Regions from separate parts of the Paenibacillus sp. EKM211P genome, predicted to be linked through region 2. Evidence: riboswitches for the same ligand, from Rfam matches in the RefSeq annotation. Region 2 holds a riboswitch; each other region holds the start of a gene.

What was found. Region 2 has a riboswitch for cobalamin ahead of cobJ (precorrin-3B C(17)-methyltransferase). Riboswitches for the same ligand answer to the same signal wherever they lie in the genome.
Region 1: another riboswitch for cobalamin. It lies ahead of G9G57_RS00875 (ABC transporter substrate-binding protein); the one in region 2 lies ahead of cobJ (precorrin-3B C(17)-methyltransferase).
Region 3: another riboswitch for cobalamin. It lies ahead of G9G57_RS08215 (ABC transporter substrate-binding protein); the one in region 2 lies ahead of cobJ (precorrin-3B C(17)-methyltransferase).

Annotation. Positions count from the first base shown of each region.
Region 1 is NZ_JAAMNS010000001.1:180,413-182,683, reverse strand. It holds gene G9G57_RS00875 (ABC transporter substrate-binding protein) at 1-1,180, opposite strand, end outside; cobalamin riboswitch at 1,397-1,601, opposite strand; gene G9G57_RS26140 (hypothetical protein) at 1,984-2,115, opposite strand.
Region 2 is NZ_JAAMNS010000001.1:420,563-422,833, reverse strand. It holds gene cobJ (precorrin-3B C(17)-methyltransferase) at 1-1,407, opposite strand, end outside; cobalamin riboswitch at 1,716-1,901, opposite strand; gene G9G57_RS01935 (LOG family protein) at 1,959-2,271, opposite strand, start outside.
Region 3 is NZ_JAAMNS010000003.1:452,081-454,351, forward strand. It holds gene G9G57_RS08210 (histidine phosphatase family protein) at 1-711, shown strand, start outside; cobalamin riboswitch at 807-1,022, shown strand; gene G9G57_RS08215 (ABC transporter substrate-binding protein) at 1,230-2,237, shown strand; gene G9G57_RS08220 (FecCD family ABC transporter permease) at 2,234-2,271, shown strand, end outside.

The DNA.
Region 1 (2,271 bases), 240 kb from region 2:
ATTGGCTCTGAATCACCTCAGCCATGACGGATAGCTCCGGACGCTGTGGGAAGGTCAGCAGCGTAACCTCGAATGGCTTGCCCTGCTTGGTCCACGTACCTTGGGCATCCTTCTGCCAGCCATCCTTCGTCAACAACTGCTCCGCCGTTCCGTCCAATGCTTTGCGCTCAATCTTACCGAAGGGAAGAATGCTCGGAAACGGGCTGCTTGCTTCCGTACCGAAGCCTCTCATGACGGCGCTCACAATGGATGCGCGCGGAATCAGACTGTCCACCACCTTACGGTTGGTTGCATCCTTGAACACAGGTGATTCCATGTTGTACACAATCATATGGGTGCGCAAGGATGGAGCCGACAGCACTTGTAGCTTGTCGTTCTTTTTTAATACCTCTGCGTTATCTACCGGAATATCCGTCGCTACATCCACCTCACCAGATTGTAACGCCATCAGGCGCGAATTACCGTCCGTAATGAATTTCATCGTCGCTTCGGCCAATCGCGCCTTTTCGCCCCAGTATCCGTCATAACGCTCGACGACCAAGGATTGATCCTTGTTGAAGGCTTTGATTTTAAAAGCACCTGTCATTGCAGGGTAGCTTTGCTCATCTTTCATGGATGCCACATCCAGTACAATCGTTGACGGATCAGCCAAATTGGATACCAGCGCTGCATTCGGCTGGTTTGTCGTAATTTTCAGCGTCAGCGGACCAGTTACATCAATGGACTTCACATCCAGTAAATCCTTCGCCAGATGGCTTTTCTCGATTGAGCGCAGCAAAGATGCTTTTACACTTGCTGCATCCATGCTCTTTCCATTATGAAACGTGACCTTATCCTGCAAGCTGAACGACCACACGTTAGGGCTGTCATGTTTCCACTCCTTGGCTAGCCAAGCCACAGGCTCCAGCTTTTCATTCAAACGAATGAGTGTCTCACCGGCACCGGAACGCATCACATCCCAGCTATTGTCTCCATGCGGATCGACGCCTGACGGTTTCCACGTATACGCCATCACCAGCTTTTTATCTGCTTGAGTCTGTTGTGCAGACGTGTTCTCACCCTTGCCCGAGCTATCCTCCGTCTTCGTGGCTACGCCACATCCGGAAAGAGTCATAACTGCCATCAGCAGCAGCAATCCTGTACATATGAACCATGAACGCCTATTACGATTGCCTATCATCCCACATTTTCCCCTCTATCTTGTAAAATCGTATAAACCTAACGCAAAACGCGAAAAAGCATTCCCAACCACTTGATCAGCAGTCAGAAATGCTTTCATTATAAAATGTCAAAACTCACCTCAAAGCCAGCTCCAAAAACATAGAAGGGATCAGATCGGTTTCAGACATTCCGTATGCAGCACGCCTAACCACCTCCCCAGCATCCCGTGGGTCTGACAGTGATGTCAAAACAGGCAGGTCTCCTGACTCCAAGCGTATCTTTCAGGCCTTCCCGGTTCCTCACAGTTCCAGTGGCTTGTTCTGAAAGCTCCAGCAGTACCCTGCTGATGCCTGTATACAGTGGCGGGTCCGTGTCGGAATCTACCGAACTTCCCTTTTAAGTGAACACGCTCAACAACTATCTACATCGTCTCTACGAAACTTCGTATATAGAGTTGTCCGGCTCACACCTGTTTTCTTCCTTTATTCCTTTTTATTACGATTTAGGATTATCTTATTTTGTTGCTACTGGCTTGTCAACAAATGTTGCGTAATAATTTAAATTTGAATGATATAGTGTGAATCAAGACCAAGGCTATTCATTGCTTGCGCGCAATTGAAGGTATGTCTTAACGTTGCGTGCACACAATTCACGTGTTAAAATTAGGTATAGAGATAACCACCGTATCCGTATACTAAAAAGAGCCTTCGCCGCTCCAACGGCAAAGACTCTTAGGACTTGAAAGGCTGTGGATCACCACCACGGCGCGCTGCATAACTGAATGTTAATGCGAACGAAACCCACTGTTAGGGGCCAACCTAATTACGCGGTGGGTTTTCGCTTGTTCCGAAATTTCCGACGCAGCCAGCGATAAAGCTTACGAATACTAAACACCAGGCTTAGTAACGTAACCATCCAACGCAGCACATCATAGCACGACACAAGGTTGACCATCGGCTTCACCCCCTTTCGGGAAGCTGCGCCGTGATCCGAAAACATCCACCACTATCCAAAGTCCTTAAGGTAGATTATACCATGCCTCTTCCTACCACTCTAGCAAATTCCTCTAGTAGATAAACCAACCTAAAAGTGCAACTGGAAAACGCACCA
Region 2 (2,271 bases):
ATCTTTCTCCATATTGCAGAAGTCGCAGGCCTTCACCTTAAACACATCGCCGATCGGCATGACAATGAATCGTTCATCCCGAAGCCGTCCGACCAGTTCCTCGGGGTCTGCGCACGGCACGCGCAGCACGATCTGATGATCTGGCGTGTATTCCAGCTCGCCATCATCACCCGCTACCTCGGCAAGCAGTGCCATCTGCCGAGCAGTGAACTTCTTGTTTCCCACGCCAGGGGAAACCCCCACCTCAAACAGTGCAGGCTTGCCAAAGCCGCCTGACGCCTTCCCAGTCGTAGCCACCGTTGCCGTTCCGACGGCGCTCTGGGCGGTAGGCGCTTGCCCGCTCCAGCGAGCATTGGCTTCGCCCGGCAGCTTGCCGCCGACAGCTAGGCGGCTTAGTGCCTCTGCTGCCAGCGATGCTGGAGCCGCTCCGGTTGGCTTCGCGGGCGCAGCCTGCACGGTAGCCATCGCTTGCGGGCGTGCCTGCGTGGCAACCGCAGCGCTGCTCGCGGAAGGCTCGGGAGACGCAGTCAGAGCTCCGCCTCCCTGCGGTGTATCCAGCGCGCGATCCTCTTGCGCGCCCAGCGACCACGGCTCCGCTTCCGTGCGAAGCCGCTGATGCGGTTTGAGCACTTGCTCGGTCGCGTCCAGCGTGTATTTACGCTGATAGCCGCGCGGAGTCACGATTAAGCCGTCATACACTGTCGTCGAGGAATTGCCGATGATTACGGTCGTCAGCATCCCGATATCATGGTTCAGCATATCTTCCAGCGTCGTTACAATAACCTGCTGACGTTCACGATAAGCACTCTTCACCAGTCCAACTGGAGTTTGCGGATCACGGTAACGGAGCAAAATGGACTGCGTCTCCACAATCTGGCGGGTACGCCGACCACTGCGCGGATTGTACAAGGCAATCACAAAATCAGCCGAAGCCGCAGCTTCTACACGCTTCACGATCGTTTCCCACGGGGTCAGATGATCACTCAGACTGATTGTGCAAGCATCATGCATAACCGGCGCTCCCAACAACGAAGCACAGGATTGAATAGCCGAGATCCCCGGCACAACTTCTACCTCAACCCCGTCCTCGCGACGCCAGCCTTTTTGCATCAGCACTTCGTACACCAGCCCTGCCATGCCATAGACCCCAGCATCTCCACTGGAAATGACGGCTACCTTCTTACCCATCTCTGCTTGGCGAACCGCCTCCTGCGCACGGCTCACTTCTTCTGTCATCCCTGTGCGTACAATCTCCTGTCCGTTCAACAACGGACGGATCAAATCAACGTAGGTATTGTAGCCGATAATGACCTCACTTTCGGCCAGCGCATCCAACGCCCGTTTTGTGATATGTTCCATATCTCCTGGTCCAAATCCAATCACCAGCAATTTTCCTAATGGGCTCATCGTGCTCCTCCTATCATCCTTTTCAGGGCAGCTATACTATCTATTTCAATAATTTGTGGCATCCTTTAACTCAAAAAACCCCATCCTGCCCGGATGGGGTTCCTATGTACGTATCTCTCTCACCAGACGAAACAGCGTAAGAAGACAGTTCTTGTCTTCCTCCTATCTGCCGTTGTTTTCCATCTGTTTTGTTTACGCTTCAAACGCTGCTGCACGTTCATATCCACGCAAACCTGTAACCAACATGGAAAAAGCAACGTGTGCCTGATTTCCTGATTTCGTACACCCATCCTCTCCGCGAAGGTTAACGGTGCATACAGATCAAGGTAGGTCTCCTGGCTTGGCATCAACGGATTCTCTCGTCTTCCCCGTTTTGTACGAGTGACCATTTAAAAGAACCCTCTTCCTTACAGTGGCGGGACCGCTCGGGACTTGCACCCGATTCCCTGTTACCCTTTGCTCAACCGCAAAGGCACCTTGTCTGTCCGCTATTTGATTATGGGTCTTATCATAACCTTGCCTCAATCAGTTGTGCAAGCATGAAAAAAGCTTTATTTCAAGTTATCTGCTTTATTTTTCAACATATGCAGCAGTTCATCCGGGTCCGCAGATATACTCAGTAGCGCTGGATGATCAGCTCCGGTAAACCCTTCCTGCACGCTATGACGTACCATTTCTACCAACGGGTCAAAATATCCATTCACATTCAGCAGCCCAATGGGCTTGCGATGTATACCGATTTGCGCCCAGCACAATACCTCGAACAGCTCCTCAAAGGTTCCCAAGCCTCCCGGAAGGGCTATAAACGCATCGGCCATCTCGCTCATCGCCGCTTTACGTTCATGCATGCTTGCTACCTCAATA
Region 3 (2,271 bases), on a different contig from region 2:
CTAAGTCCGAACTCACAACAGGTAAGAGAGCCGAATGATGCTAAAGAAGATCTGCAGTGGGACATGGAGCTCGTGTTAGTTCGTCATGGCACAACCTTATGGAATAAGGAACGTCGATATCTGGGACATGCCGATTTGAGTTTGCTGTCTGGAGCAGAGCAGGAATTAAAGCCTTTACGGGAAAAATTGCAGGGCCAGTCCTTTGCTCAAATCTATTGCAGTGACTTGATGCGATGTCGCCAGACCTTGCAGATCATTTTGCCGGGGTCAGCATTGACGACTGAACGTTTCCTATCTGCTATGCCTCCCATGATGGAACCACGTCTGCGAGAACTTCACTTTGGCGAGTGGGATGGAAAAACGTATGACATGCTTAAGGATGTGGCGTTGTATCGTGCTTGGATTGATGAGCCACAACGAATCACCCCGCCTGGAGGAGAGTCTTGGGTCCATTTTGTGAATCGTCTGCGTGAATTCCTCGACTCTCTGTTTGCGTGGCGCATTGCTTTGGAGGTTCAGCCAATAGAGTTGAATGCTGCACCGCCCTCTGTTTTGGTTGTCACGCATGGTGGTGTAATTCGCCAATTGGTTTGTATGCTGATACCAGGTCATGATTTTTGGAGTCTGAATCCAAAACCGGGAGAAGCGATTAGGCTTCAGTTAAGGCTGGCAGGACTGCACAATTGTATAGCAAAATTGCTTTTTCACTAGGGTAGTTGTGGCGAATCAAGCAGCTGTTTGGGTTGTAAGCTAACTCTTTTTAACCTATAATCATCAAGTAAAAGAACGGCTTGACTACACTACATCAAATATCCAGCAGACGAGGTCGGCGCCGTGTGAGGGAACTTGCTTTTCTTCATTGCGCTGTTAAAAGGGAAGTCGGTGTGAGTCCGACGCGGTCCCGCCACTGTAAATGGAAACATGCTCATTAGCCCTGTTACATGTGCCGCCAAGCATGTGAAAGAATATCAGGGCATGCCTCTTCCATAAGTCAGGATACCTGCCCGTCCGCCTGTCACCATAATCCTTCGAGGAAAGGATGACGTGTTCGCAGTGACTGTCCATGCGGAAGGAAGCTGCCCGCCTGCGCACAATCTGTGCTAACGTGACCCCTGTGTCCTGAAATGAGGATGCGGGGGTTTTTGATAGGAAAAGAAGGCTGGAATGAGGAAATACGGATGATGTTCAAGTAACGCTCTTAACGATTTTTGTATGAAGGGGTGCAAATCATGGCAGTAAAGAAAATAAAGGTATGGACAACAGGTCTATTGGCGCTGATATTGGCAGTTGTGCTGAGTGCATGTGGCGCGGATGGAAAAAATGCAGAAAATAAAGAGGGCCAAGCTTCTTCACAGCAGCCGGGACAGACCGTAACCGCACAAGAGCCTCCGGGCAAAACGGTTTACCCGCTAACGGTTAAGGATGCAACAGGACAGGAATTTACATTTAAAAAGGCACCGGACAAGATCGTTTCCGTCTCCCCGGCAGAAACCGAGGCGTTGTTCGCTATCGGATTGGATAAGGAAATTGTTGGTGTATCCGACTACTCTGATTACCCGGAGGCAGCTACGAAAAAGCCTAAAGTGGGCGGTATTATGAAACCGAACGAAGAGGCGATCATTGCTGCGAACCCGGAAGTTGTTTTTGCAGGAATTTCACTTAGTGAACAGGCTACGACTAAGCTGCGTGACATGGGAATTATGATTTTTAAAACGGAACCGAAGACCGTTGAAGATGTCATAGCTAACATCGAATTGTATGGGAAAATCACCGATCATCAGAAAGAAGCGAGAGCGGTGACCGACAAGATGAGAGCAGATGTAGCGGAAGTGAAAGAAGGAGTTAAAAATATCGGCAAAGGGCAGAAGCTGCGGGTATACGTCGAGTTTTCACCAGGCTGGACAGTGGGTAAAGGCGAGTTTATGGACGAACTGATTACATTGGCAGGCGGCGAAAACGTGGGTGCCACGCAGAAGGGCTGGTACCAAATCAGTGAGGAAAATATTATAGCTGCCAACCCTGACGTGATTTTGTACAGCAAAAGTGTGAAGGATGACAAAACAGGCCAGACCCTCAGCGATATCATAAAAGCTCGCAGTGGATGGGATCAAATATCGGCTGTTCGTAACAATCGTGTATTTGCCGTGGATGATAATTTGATTAGCCGTCCAGGTCCACGCGTAACAGAAGGACTCAAGGAAGTAGCCAAGGGCGTGTACCCTGAAATTTTCAAATGAACCGTAGACTGATCGGTTTTGGGGGGACTGGTCT